3 regions of the Kitasatospora sp. NPDC004745 genome follow, and region 3 is predicted to be linked to each of the others. Evidence: riboswitches for the same ligand, from Rfam matches in the RefSeq annotation. Region 3 holds a riboswitch; each other region holds the start of a gene.
The links. Region 3 has a riboswitch for thiamine pyrophosphate ahead of ACFYUY_RS13870 (cytosine permease). Riboswitches for the same ligand answer to the same signal wherever they lie in the genome.
Positions count from the first base shown of each region.

Region 1: it holds a riboswitch for thiamine pyrophosphate, as region 3 does, so the genes downstream of both, thiO (glycine oxidase ThiO) here and ACFYUY_RS13870 (cytosine permease) in region 3, are expected to answer to the same signal.
Region 2: it holds a riboswitch for thiamine pyrophosphate, as region 3 does, so the genes downstream of both, thiC (phosphomethylpyrimidine synthase ThiC) here and ACFYUY_RS13870 (cytosine permease) in region 3, are expected to answer to the same signal.

Region 1 covers NZ_JBIALK010000002.1:570,614-575,048, reverse strand. Annotated here, with positions in the region: gene thiE (thiamine phosphate synthase) at 1-294, opposite strand, end outside; gene ACFYUY_RS06200 (Rv2175c family DNA-binding protein) at 291-656, opposite strand; gene ACFYUY_RS06195 (NAD(P)/FAD-dependent oxidoreductase) at 704-1,912, opposite strand; TPP riboswitch at 2,060-2,172, shown strand; gene thiO (glycine oxidase ThiO) at 2,167-3,348, shown strand; gene thiS (sulfur carrier protein ThiS) at 3,345-3,554, shown strand; gene ACFYUY_RS06180 (thiazole synthase) at 3,557-4,354, shown strand.
Region 2 covers NZ_JBIALK010000022.1:48,653-53,087, reverse strand. Annotated here, with positions in the region: gene ACFYUY_RS29275 (hypothetical protein) at 419-853, shown strand; gene thiC (phosphomethylpyrimidine synthase ThiC) at 966-2,798, opposite strand; TPP riboswitch at 2,794-2,929, opposite strand; gene ACFYUY_RS29265 (DUF5326 family protein) at 3,103-3,303, opposite strand; gene tenA (thiaminase II) at 3,555-4,223, opposite strand; gene ACFYUY_RS29255 (cupin domain-containing protein) at 4,303-4,435, opposite strand, start outside.
Region 3 covers NZ_JBIALK010000006.1:177,235-181,669, forward strand. Annotated here, with positions in the region: gene ACFYUY_RS13865 (glycerophosphodiester phosphodiesterase family protein) at 137-961, opposite strand; gene ACFYUY_RS13870 (cytosine permease) at 1,135-2,613, opposite strand; TPP riboswitch at 2,606-2,754, opposite strand; gene ACFYUY_RS13875 (trypsin-like peptidase domain-containing protein) at 2,975-4,435, shown strand, end outside.

The DNA of each region.
Region 1 (4,435 bases), on a different contig from region 3:
CTGCCCGAGGTGCAGCACGTCCGGCCGGGCCGCGTGGGCGACGTCGGCGCGGTCGTTGACGGACAGCAGCTTGCCGTGGCGCCGGCACGCGTCCGCGAAGACCTCCAGGGCCTCCAGTTCCTGCCGCGCCTCCAGGCCCTTGTCCCGGAGCTGGACGACGTCCACCCCGCCGGACAGCGCCGCGTCGAGGAACTCGGCCAGGTCGCCCTGCTCGCGCCGGGCGTCGGTGCACAGGTACAGCCGGGCGTCGGCCAGCCGGGCCCGGGGGCCGGCGGCCGGCGCGGGGGTCGTCACAGCGCCATCGCCTGGGCGCGCCGCTTCACCTCGGTCGCCCGGTTCTCGCAGAGGGCCTGCGCCGGGGTCCCGGGCAGCGACGGGTCCTCGGTGAACATCCACTCGACGATCTCCTCGTCGCTGAACCCGCTGTCGCGCAGCACCGTCAGCAGGCCGACCAGGTGCTTGACCGGGCCCTCCTCGTCGATGAACGCGGCCGGGACCTGCAGCGACTTGTTGGGTCCGCGGCGTACCGCGATCAGCTCACCCTTCTTGACCATGTTGCGGACCTCGGTGACGAGCACGCCCCACCGCTCGGAGATGTCGGGCAGGTACAGCCACTCGGGGACCAGGGCATCAGTCTTCGCATCGATCTCACTCACGGCACCAGACTGCCACCTCGACGGGCCCCCGCGCACCAAGGGGCCGGTCAGAGGGCGGCGGCGGCCTTCAGCGGCACGGCCGGATCCGCCGCGCGGACCGGGTCCAGGGCGGTGCCGCGCTCGATCAGCCGCCGGCCCTGGGTGAGGTCGCGCGGCCGGTCGACGGTCAGCAGCGCGCTCGGCACCCCGTCGCGCAGCCAGAGCACCGCCCAGGAGGCGTCCCCGGGGCCGCCGCGCCACAGCATCCGGTCGCCCGCGGCGTGCCGCCCGGCGTACTGGACCATCCGCCCGAACTGCTCCGACCAGAAGTACGGCACCGGGTCGTACGGCGGCGCCTCCGCGCCGAGCACCGCGGCCGCCGCCGCCTCGCCGGACTGCAGCGCGTGGTCCCAGTGCTGGACGGCCAGCCGGGCACCGACCCGGGCGGAGGGGTAGCTGACGCAGTCGCCGGCCGCGAAGACGCCCGGCACGCCCGTGCGCAGGCGCTCGTCGACCAGCACCGCGCCGGTGCCGTCCAGCTCGACGCCGGAGCCGGCCAGCCAGTCGGTCGCGGGCCGGGCCCCGACCCCGACCACCACCTCGTCGGCGGCCAGGTGCGAGCCGTCCGCCAGCAGCACCGAGCCGGACTCCACGGCGGCGACGCCGACCCCGCAGCGCAGCTCGACACCCGCCTCGGCGTACCAGGCGGCCATCGCCGAACCGACCTCCGTCGGCAGCGCACCGGGCAGCGGGGCCGGGCCCGCCTCCACCACCGTCACCGTGCAGCCGGCCTCGCGGGCCGCGGTGGCCACCTCGGCGCCGATCCAGCCCGCGCCGACCAGCACCAGGCGCAGCCCGGGCCGCAGCAGGGCCCGCAGCGCGAGCGCGTCGTCCAGGGTGTGCAGCAGGTGCGCGCGCTCGGCGCCGGGCAGCCGCCGCGGGGTGGCGCCGGTGGCGATCACCAGTGCGCCGTAGGGGAGTTCACCGCCGTCGGTGTGCAGCACGCCGGGGGTGAGGCCGGTGGCGCGGCGGCCGGTGAGCAGCTCGATGCCGAGGTGCGGGTAGTCGATGTCGAGGGGGGTGGCGTCGGTCTTGCCGAGCAGCACCTCCTTGGACAGCGGCGGCCGGTCGTACGGCGCGTGCCGCTCCTCGCCGACCAGCACGATCCGCCCCCGCCAGCCGCCCTGCCGCAGCTTGAGGGCGCACTGCGCCCCGGCCAGCCCGGCTCCGACGACGACCACCTGATCCGTTCCGCTCAGCTCTGCCACGCCCGTCACTGTACTCAGCGCCCTCGACGCCCGGTCGAGGCGTCCACCAGGGGGACCGCACGCCCGCCCGGCCGGCCGCGGGCACCCCCACCTGCGCACTCTCCGTCCACCCCTCGTACACGCCTTCGGCCGGGCCGACCACCGGCGTTATGGTGGGGGCACGATCACGGGAGCCCGGCGGACCGGGCTGAGAGGCGGGCTGGCACGGCCTGCGACCGTCCGAACCTGATCCGGGTCATACCGGCGAAGGGAGAAGAGCAGCTTTGACACGCTTGGCACCGGGCGCCCGCGCCGACGTGCTGGTGGTCGGCGGGGGCCTGATCGGTCTCGCCGTCGCCTGGCGGGCGGCGCAGCGCGGACTGGCGACGGTCGTGGTCGACCCCTCCCCCGGCGGCGGGGCGGCCCGGGTCGCGGCCGGGATGCTCGCGCCGGTCACCGAGCTGCAGTACGGCGAGGAGCCGTTGCTGCGCCTCGGCATGGCCTCGAACGAGCGGTACGCCGCCTTCGCCGCCGAACTGACCGAGGCGAGCGGCGGCGCGGACACCGGCTACCGGCGGTGCGGCACGCTCGCCGTGGCGCTGGACTCCGACGACCGGGCGGAACTGCGCGAACTGCACGCCTTCCACCAGCGGCTCGGCCTGGACTCGACCTGGCTGACCGGCCGGGAGGCCCGCCGCATGGAGCCGATGCTCGCCCCCGGCGTGCGCGGCGGCCTGCACGTCGCCGACGACCACCAGGTGGACGGCCGCCGGCTGCTCGCCGCGCTGCTGCTGGCCGGCGAGGCCGCGGGCGTGGTCGTGCGGCGCACCCCGGCGGTCGAGCTGCTGGTCGAGGGCGACCGGGCGGTGGGGGTGCGGCTCGGCGACGGCGGGGCGGTGACCGCCGACCGGGTGGTGCTCGCGGCCGGCCCGCACAGCCACCGGCTGCCCGGCCTGCCGGACGGGGTGCTGCCGCCCGTCCGCCCGGTGAAGGGGCAGATCCTGCGGCTGCAGGTGCCCGGGGCGTACCGGCCGTTCCTGTCCCGCAACGTCCGCGCCGTGGTGCGCGGGCAGCACCTGTACCTGGTGCCCCGGGAGGACGGCGAGCTGGTGATCGGCGCGACCACCGAGGAACAGGGCTACGACACCACGGTGACCGCCGGCGGGGTCTACGAACTACTGCGCGACGCACACGAGTTGGTCCCCGGGATCACCGAACTCCCGCTACTGGAGACCTCCGCCGGGCTGCGCCCCGGCTCGCCGGACAACGCGCCGCTGCTGGGCCCGACCGCCCTGCCCGGACTGGTCGCCGCCACCGGCCACTACCGCAACGGGGTGCTGCTCGCCCCGGTGACCGCCGACCTGCTCGCCGAGTACCTGGCGACCGGCGAACTCCCCGAGCTGGCACAGCCGTTCACCCCCACCCGGTTCTCCCCCGACCGCTCCACCACGAAGGCCTCCGCATGACCGAGATCGCACTGACCGTCAACGGCGAGCCCCGCCGGGTGCCCGCCACGACCACCCTCGCCGAGGTGGTGGCCACCCTCAGCACGGCCCACTCCGGCGTCGCCGCCGCGCTCAACGAGGCCGTGGTGCCCCGGGGTTCGTGGTCGGACACGGCGCTGTCCGCGGGCGACCGGATCGAGATCCTCACCGCCGTCCAGGGAGGCTGACCATGGCCGACGACCTGCTGACCATCGCCGGGGCGACCTTCGGCTCCCGGCTGATCATGGGCACCGGCGGCGCCCCGAGCCTGGAGGTCCTGGAGCGCGCGCTGCTGACCTCCGGCACCGAGCTCACCACCGTGGCGATGCGCCGGGTGGACGCCTCCACCCAGGGCTCCGTCCTGGACGTGCTGACCCGCAACGGCATCCGCGTGCTGCCCAACACGGCCGGCTGCTACACCGCCGGGGAGGCCGTGCTGACCGCCCGGCTGGCCCGCGAGGCGCTCGGCACCGACTGGGTGAAGCTGGAGGTGATCGCCGACGAGCGGACCCTCCTGCCGGACCCGATCGAGCTGCTGGACGCCGCCGAGACCCTCGTCGACGACGGCTTCACGGTGCTCCCGTACACCAACGACGACCCGGTGCTGGCCCGCAAGCTGGAGGACGTCGGCTGCGCGGCGATCATGCCGCTCGGCTCGCCGATCGGCTCCGGCCTGGGCATCCGCAACCCGCACAACTTCCAGCTGATCGTGGAGGGCGCGAACGTCCCGGTGATCCTGGACGCGGGCGCCGGAACCGCCTCCGACGTCGCGCTGGCGATGGAGCTGGGCTGCGCGGCCGTGATGCTCGCCTCCGCGGTGACCAGGGCGCAGGACCCGGTGCTGATGGCCGAGGCGATGCGGCACGCCGCCGAGGCCGGCCGGCTCGCGTTCCGGGCCGGCCGCATCCCGCGCCGCTTCCACGCCGAGGCCTCCTCGGCGATGGCCGGCCGGGCGGACCTGGACACCCGCGAGCGCCCCGCCTTCTGACGCCGGAACACCCGCGGCGCCCGGGGGCGTCCCGTGTCACAAGCCGGGCACAGCCGGGCCCGGGGGCGGTGTCCCCAGGGT
Region 2 (4,435 bases), on a different contig from region 3:
CCATAGGACAGTACCTTTCTTGTCGCCGTTGAACCCCGTCACCCGAAGAGGGCATGCGGAGCGCCGCTGGTGCTTCCGGCCGGGCCTCACGTCCACGCGCTCATGTCGGAGGGCTTTCGAGGGCGAGGGCCGACCACGGCAGGTGATGAATAGTCACCGACTCACTACACCGTGCAACAACAACATGGAAAGAAGAGAGTCATAAAGATGCAACGGAGTGACGCACCAGAGCCGATCGGGGAATGACCCCCATTCCACAGCTCCGTTCGTCTACGTACTAAATGATGAGCTGCCCCCACTGGACGCCGTCGGCTGTCCAGGGCGCCGCCAGCGCCATAGCAGTACCGTTTTTTCCTCTTGGCCGCGCCCAGGCCGGTGAATCACGTATCGCCCCGTGATCCCAATCGTTGGCCCGATCATGAACGACCTAACGAATCTGCAGGAAGAGGCTCCCCCCACTGCGGCCGCCGGGGGCGCCGGCACGGTGGCCGAGCGCTGCCGCGCCGCAGGCGGCCTGCTCAGGGTCACCCTCGGTGAACTGCGCGCGGAAGTCGGCTACCGAAGACTCGGCAAGTACGTCCTGGAAGAACTCGCCGACCGCCTCGCCGAAGAGGGGCTCGGCTGGTTCCCGGCCTGGCGGCTCTCCCCGACGGAGAACGGCGAGCCGCGGAAGGACCACGAGGTGTGGGTGTTCGTCCGGGACGGCGGCCTCCGCTGTCAGGTCATCGACGCCGTCCAGGCCCCCGACGGCTCCGACGTCCCCACGGTCCTGAACGACCTGCTCGCCGGCCGCCCCCAGAACCTCTCCCCGGAGCGCAAACTCGGGCTCATCCGCGAGATCCTCGGGCTCTGACGCACACTCGGGCGATCCACGGGATTCCCCCTGCAGGCCCGGACGTTCGCGGGCGCCGCACCGGACGGCCCCTTCAGGGATCCCGGCGCAGCGCCCCGACACCCACCGTCAGTCAGTCCGCCAGCGGGAGGTAGACCCGGTTGCCCTGGGCCGCGAACTCCTCGGACTTGGCCTGCATGCCGGCCAGCGCCTCGGCGTCGAACCCGCTGGCGACGGCGGTGGAGCCGTCGCCGTGCTCGTCGCGGATCTTCTGGGAGATCTTCATCGAGCAGAACTTCGGGCCGCACATGGAGCAGAAGTGCGCGGTCTTGGCCGGCTCGGCGGGAAGGGTCTCGTCGTGGAACTCGCGGGCCGTCTCCGGGTCGAGGGCCAGGTTGAACTGGTCCTCCCAGCGGAACTCGAAGCGGGCGTCCGAGAGCGCGTCGTCCCAGGCCTGGGCACCGGGGTGGCCCTTGGCGAGGTCGGCGGCGTGGGCGGCGATCTTGTAGGTGATCACGCCGGTCTTGACGTCGTCGCGGTTGGGCAGGCCCAGGTGCTCCTTGGGCGTGACGTAGCAGAGCATCGCGGTGCCCCACCAGGCGATCATCGCGGCGCCGATGCCCGAGGTGATGTGGTCGTAGCCGGGGGCGACGTCGGTGGTGAGCGGGCCGAGCGTGTAGAACGGCGCCTCGTCGCAGATCTCCTTCTGGAGATCCATGTTCTCCCGGATCTTGTTCATCGGGACGTGGCCGGGGCCCTCGATCATCACCTGGACGTCGCGCTCGCGGGCGATCCGGCCGAGCTCGCCGAGGGTCTGCAGCTCGGCGAACTGCGCCTCGTCGTTGGCGTCGGCGATGGAGCCCGGGCGCAGGCCGTCGCCCAGCGAGAAGGTGACGTCGTAGGCCGCGAGGATGTCGCAGAGCTCCTCGAAGTTCGTGTAGAGGAAGTTCTCCTGGTGGTGCGCCAGGCACCAGGCGGCCATGATCGAGCCGCCGCGCGAGACGATGCCGGTCTTGCGGCGGGCGGTCAGCGGGACGTACCGCAGCAGCACGCCGGCGTGGACGGTCATGTAGTCGACGCCCTGCTCGCACTGCTCGATGACGGTGTCCCGGTACACCTCCCAGCTGAGCTCCTCGGCCCTGCCGTCGACCTTCTCCAGGGCCTGGTAGAGCGGCACCGTGCCGATCGGCACGGGGGAGTTGCGCAGGATCCACTCGCGGGTGGTGTGGATGTTGCGGCCGGTGGAGAGGTCCATGACGGTGTCGGCGCCCCAGCGGGTGGCCCAGGTCATCTTCTCCACCTCCTCCTCGATCGAGGAGGTGACGGCGGAGTTGCCGATGTTGGCGTTGATCTTCACCAGGAAGTTGGTGCCGATGATCGCCGGCTCCACCTCGGGGTGGTTCACGTTCACCGGGATGACGGCCCGGCCGCGGGCCACCTCGTCGCGCACGTACTCGGGCGCCAGCCCCTCGCGCAGTGCCACGAACTCCATCTCCGGGGTGATCACCCCCCGCTTGGCATAGGCGAGTTGGGTGACGGCGGCACCTCCGCGGCCGCGCAGCGGACGGCGCGGGCGGCCGGGGAAGACGGCGTCGAGGTTGCGCAGGTTCCCGCCGCGCGGCGAGGTGTGCTTGATGCCGTCGTCCTCGGGGCGCGCCTCCCGGCCGTCGTACTCCTCGACGTCGCCGCGCTGGCGGATCCAGGAGTCGCGCAGGGCGGGCAGGCCGCGCCGCACGTCGGGCTCGTAGGCGGCGTCGGTGTACGGGCCGGAGGTGTCGTACAGCGGGACGGTCCGGCCGTTGGTGAGCTGCACCTCGCGGTACGGGACCCGCAGATCGGGCCGGGACCCCTCGCGGTAGGCCTTGCGCCAGGCCGGGGTGGGGTAGCCGGTGCCCGCGCTGGTGACGGCGGAGCCGTCGGCGTCGGTGCTGCGGGCAGACTTCGGCTGTGCGTCGAACGTGGTCATCTGACCTCATACTCCCTACGCCGGCATTACCCGGTCCAGGTTCCTGCGGTCGACGCAGCCGTCGGTCCGTCCGTCGACGGTCCGGTCAGCGTCCTCTCAGCCCGGTGCTCCGAGCTCCCGCGTCCACAGGCGGTGTTGCCTGCACATGACGCCCAACACCGTAGCGAGCCGATCGCCGCAGGTCCAGAGGGGGTCCACGGACGGCGGGGCGGGACCGGCGGACCGGGCCCCCAGGCGCGCGGCGGCCGGGAACGCCGGAGGCCCGGTACCCCGCGCGGGGTACCGGGCCTCGGGGGTGCCGGTCTCAGCCCTTGGCGGCCTTCTTGACCAGGACCACCACGGCGGCGGCGATGCCGACCACCACCAGCACCTTGATCACGATCGCCAGCAGGGCGCCCACGACGCCGAAGACGAATCCCACGACGTTCCAGAGCAGCACCAGGACCAGCACCGGGATGACGATGTTGCGCACCCAGGAGGGCAGCGACTTCCAGAGCTCAGCCATGTCCGTTCCTTCTCTCCCCGTGGGGTCGGCTGCCTGTCCGGTGCCGTCTCCCGCTTGCTTTCGGTACTTCGATCGTACGGGGGCCGGGGTGCCGGAACGAGGGCCCGCAGCCCGGAGAGAACCCGGAGATCACCCCGACCCGGAGACCGGGGAAACCCTGGTCAGGGCCCGGGGAGGACTCCCGGACAGGCCCCCGGAGAAGCCCCCCCGGGAGCGGCCCCGGAAGGCCCGGGCCGCGGTCCGGCCGGCCGTCAGACCGGCCAGCGCTCCCCGCGCCAGGCCGCGTCCCAGAACATCCACTCGTACCGCGAGGTGGTGACGAAGTGCTCGACCACACGGCGCCGTTCGGCCGGGGACACCTCCTCGCCGAGCCGGTCGGTGAGCGCCAGCACCCGGCGCACCACGGACTGGAAGGCCTCGTCGCCGTACGTGGCGATCCACTTGGCGTACAGCGGATCGGGCGAGCCCTGGGCGAGCAGCGCCTCCCCGACCCGGGCGTAGATCCAGTAGCAGGGCAGCACCGCGCCGACCGCCTCGGCGAAGGAGCCGCCGTAGACGGTGGCCAGCAGGTAGCTGGTGTAGGCCCGGGTGGTGGGCAGCACCGGCTCGGCGGCGGCCTGTTCGGCGCTGTCGCCGAAGGCCGTCATGAACTCGGCGTGCATGCCCTGCTCCGCGGCCAGCGCGCCGACCGCGTCGTCGGCGAAGGCCCGCACGTCCGCCTCGCCGGGCGCCTTGGCGGCGCAGACCGCGAGCGCCCGGGCGTAGTCGCGCAGGTAGTGCGAGTCCTGGACGACGAAGTGGCGGAAGGCGGCGCGCGGCAGGGTGCCGTCGGTGAGGCCGCCGATGAAGGGGTGGGCGAGGATCTCGGCGTACACCGGCTCGATGGCCGCCCAGAGTTCTTCCGTCAGGCTCATGCTCATGCCCCGACCCTAAGGCGTGCCCCGTGGATCACCGCCGGGGCCGGTGGCCGGGGCGGTCCCGGAGCGGCGGCCGGCCGGCTCAGGCCTCCGGCGGCGAGAACACCACCAGCACCCGGAGTTCCTCGGTGACGTGGTGGAAGCGGTGCGGGGTGCCGGCCGGGACGTAGACGACGGTGCCGCGCGCGACGGTGGCGGTCTCGGCGCCGACGGTC
Region 3 (4,435 bases):
TTCGATCAGTCCGTTCGGCCCCGTCCCGCCCTCGTCCGGCCCTGTCCCGTCCCGTCGTCCGGCCCCGTCCCGTCGTCCGGTGCCGCTCCGTCGTCCCGTCCCGCTCAGTGCCGCCCGGTGCCGCTCCGGAGGAGGATCACCGCCCGAGCTGCGCCAGCACCTCGGCGGGCCGGTTGGTGATGATCGCGGACACCCCGAGCTCCAGGCAGAGCTCCACGTCGGCCGGCTCGTCGACCGTCCAGACGTGGACCTGGTGCCCCAGCTCGCGCAGCCGCGTCACCAGCTGCGGGCGGGCCCGGACCAGGTCGATGCCCGGGCCGGCGATCCGCGCCCCGCCCGGCAGCGGGGAGCCCGGGCGCAGCCGGCCGAGCAGCGGCAGGGTCCGCTCGAAGAGGAAGACCCGGCGGTAGTCCGGTGCCCCGGCGGCCACCCGGTCGAGGGCCACCGAGGAGAAGCTCATGATCCGGGCGACCGGGCGGTCCCCCTCGCGCTCCGCGCCGATCTTGAAGCGCTCCAGCATCCGCAGCAGTTCGGCCTCCACCCGGCCGCGGTAGCGCACCGGGTGCTTGGTCTCGATCGCCAGGTCCACCGGGCGGCCGCAGTCCACCGCCAGCTCCAGCAGCCGCTCCAGCCGCAGCACGCCGCGCAGTTCGGGGTCGGTGCTGGGGCGGCCGGTCTTCCAGGCGCCGAAGTCGTACGCCTCCAGCTCGGCCAGGGTCATCGCCGAGACGGTGCCCCGGCCGTCGGAGACCCGGCCGATCCGGCGGTCGTGCACGCAGACCAGCTCGCCGTCGGCGGTCAGCCGGACGTCGCACTCGAGGGCGTCGGCGCCCTCGTCGAGCGCGCGCCGGTACGCCGCGAGGGTGTGTTCGGGCAGGGCGTGGGAGGAACCGCGGTGGGCGATCACCTGGACGGGCGGCGCGGTGTGCGCCGCCGTCGAGGACAGGTCTGGGCTGGTCACAGGGCCAACGATAGGCGGCCGAAGTGACGCGGAGACGAAGACGGCCCCAACCCGTGGGGCCGTCTTCGGTGGGCGGGGCCGTCGGCGGGGGCGGTTCCGGGCCCCGGCGGCCCGGCCCGTCAGGCTCCGGACGCCCCCGGCAGCGCGGCCTGCCCGGCCCGCCGCGCTCGGACTCAGCCCGCCGTGTTCCGGCGGGTCAGCGGGGTGAGCGCCCAGGTGAGCAGGGCGGGCACCAGGAAGGCGAACAGCGAGGCGGAGGTCCACTCCTGCGGGGTGAAGTGCAGCGACTCCTGGGCGGAGGTCCAGAAGTCCGTCCACCAGCCGGCCACCGGGGTCGGCGCGATGAACTGGTAGACCGCGAAGCCCAGCACCCACGGCAGCAGCATCAGCCAGCGGGAGGGGGCGTCGGCGGAGAGGTTCCAGCCGTGCCGGCCGGCGCCGAGGAAGTAGTCCACCGCGAGCACCGCCAGCAGCGGCACGAAGACGGATCCGATCAGGCCGAGGAAGTTGGTGTAGGTGTCGGTGAACCGGTCGATCTGCAGCGCCAGGACGGTGATCAGCAGGCCGATCCCGCCGGTCAGCACCCGGCGGTCCACCTTCGGCAGCAGGTTCTGCACGGACATCGCCGTCGAGTACACGTTGGCGAAGGACTGGTCCGTCTCGCGCAACACCAGCACCAGCAGGAACAGCCAGCCGGCCCAGACGCCGAGGAAGGAGTCGAAGATCCGGTTCGGGTCGCCGTCGGACTGCAGCAGCGCCATCAGGCCGAGCACGTAGCACCAGACCTGGGCGACGGTGTAGCCGGAGAAGCTGCCCCAGAACGCCGAGCGCGGGGTGCGCGAGTGCCGGGTGTAGTCGGCGGCCAGCGGCACGAAGGAGATCGACACCGCGATCATCATGTCGGTGGCGCCCAGGAAGCCGTGCCAGTTGCCGGCGCCCGGGTCGGGCACCCCCTGACGGCCCAGCTGGACGGTGAAGTACACCATCGCGACGGCGACGGCACCCGCGACGAAGCGGCGCAGCACCGCGATCGAGCCGAGCGGCCAGATGGTCAGCGCGGTGGTCAGCGCGCCGGCCAGCAGCACGAACAGCCAGCGGTAGCCGTCGGTGTGGGCGACGGTCTGGGCGCCCGCCGCGATCGTCAGCAGCTCGAAGACGCCCCAGCCGACGCACTGGACGATGTTCAGCACCGTCGGGACGTACGACAGCCGGGTGCCGAACAGCCCGCGCAGGTTCGCCATCGCCGGGGCGCCGGTCCGGGCCCCGATCAGGGCGGCCACGCCGAGCATCGCGGTGCCGACCACGGTGCCGGCCACGATCGCCGTCACCGCCGCGGCCAGCGAGAGCTCGCCGCCCTTGGCGCCGAGCACGGTGGCGGCGGTGGAGAAGCCGATCAGGCTGACGCCCAGGTTCATCCAGAGCGCGAAGTGGTCGCGGAAGCGCAGCGTGCGCGGCGGCTCGGTGTCCAGCACCAGTGGCGCCTCGACGCGCTCCGGGCGGTCCAGGACGGCGGTCGCCGTGCCGGAACCGGCCGGGCCGCCGGCGGCGTCGCCGTGAACGGTCGTGGACGATCCGGGGAGGTCCCCGGTCGCCCCGGGGAAACCCTTGGACTCGGGCGCGCCCGAAGAAGAGGATGGCGAAGCAGGCGGCATGGCCGATACTCCCTACGCCGGCATTACCCGGACAGGTTCCGGCGGTCTGCGCCCCCTCGACGGTCCGTCCACGATGCCGTGGCGGTACGGTCGACCAGCGCACTCTCAGCCTGGAAGGTCCAAGCTCCCGCGTGTCAGTTTGGAGCGACAGGCTAACCGGCACCGGGGTGGACGCCAAGGCCAGGGGCCCTGCCGTCCGCATCGCGGGACGCCCGGCGGAGGTGGGGGAGCCTCCGTCGCCGGGTCGGCCGTCTGCGCCGGCTAAGGATTCTTATGAGTTCTTCAGAGGGGTCCTTACGGCAATCGAATCGACTGTGCGAAAAACTATGGTCCTTGGTTCTGTCAGCTATGGAGGTCGTCCGTGAGCACCGAGCGAGAGGTTGGGCCCACCGGGCCGCAGGGGGAGCAGCCCTCGGGCGCCCAGGGGGCGGGCGGTCCCGCTTCCGACCCCGCCGCCTCGGGCGGGCACAAGCCGACCATGGCGTTCAGCCGGGTCCCCGAGCCCGACGCCGCCCCCGCCTCCGAGCCGGCCCCGGCCGACTCCCCGGCCGCCCCGGCCGAGGGCGGGCACCGGGCGACCATGGCGTTCGGCCGGGTCCCCGAGCCCGAGGCCGCCCCCGCCCCCGAGCCGGCCGCGGCCGACGCCGCCGCGGCCGCGGAGGGCGTCCCGGCCGAGGGCGGGCACCGTCCCACCGTCGCCTTCACCAAGGTCCCCGCGCCGGAGGCGGCCCCGGCCGCCCCCGTGGCCCCCGTCGAGGCGCCGTCCGCCGGCGTCGACCCCGCCACCGGCTACCTCGACGCCCCGCCGCCGGTGCTGCCGCCCGCGCCGCAGGCCCCGGCAGCCCCCGCGGCGCCGCTCGCGCCGGTGGCCGAGGGCCAGGCCCCGCCGCTGGGCAACCCGTACGCCACGCCGACCCACGGCGTCCCGGCCGCCGGCGCGCACGACCCGTACGGCCCGCCGCCCGCCCCCGGCGTGCCCGCCGCGCACCCCGCGCCCGGCCACCACCCGTTCGGCGCCGGCCAGCCGCTCGGCGGCTGGGGCGCCTCCCACGACGCCACCGGCGGTGCCGGCTACCCGGGCGGCCCGGGCGGTCCGCTCGGCTACCCGGCCGACTACCCCGGCGGCCCCGGCGGCCCGCACCGCCCGCGCAGGAAGCGCGGCGGACTGGTCGCCCTGATCGCCGCCGTCGCACTGGTCGCCGGCGTGGCGGGCGGTGCGCTGGGCGTGGCGGTCACCGACCACAACAACGGCAGCAGCTCCGCGGACGACCACCGCAGCACCACCGTCCAGGCCAGCAACACCCAGAAGAACGAGCCCTCCCCCGGCTCGATCGCCGGCATCGCGCAGAAGGCGCTGCCCAGCGTCGTCACCATCAAGGCGCAGGGCAACGGCGAGTCCGGCACCGGCACCGGCTTCGTCTTCGACACCGAGGGCCACATCCTCACCAACAACCACGTGGTCGCGCCGACCCTCAACGGCGGCAAGCTCACCGTCAAGTTCGCCGACGGCACGTCCTACAACGCCTCGGTGCTGGGCCACGCCGAGGGCTACGACGTCGCCGTGGTCAAGATCGACAACCCGCCGAAGAGCAAGCTGGCGCCGCTCCCGCTGGCCGACTCCGACAAGGTCAACGTCGGCGACTCCACCATCGCGATCGGTGCGCCGTACGGCCTGGAGTCCACCGTCACCAGCGGCATCATCAGCGCCAAGGACCGCCCGGTCGCCTCCGGCGACGAGACCGGCGGCCAGTCCTCCTACATGAACGCCCTGCAGACCGACGCCTCGATCAACCCCGGCAACTCCGGCGGCCCGCTGCTCGAC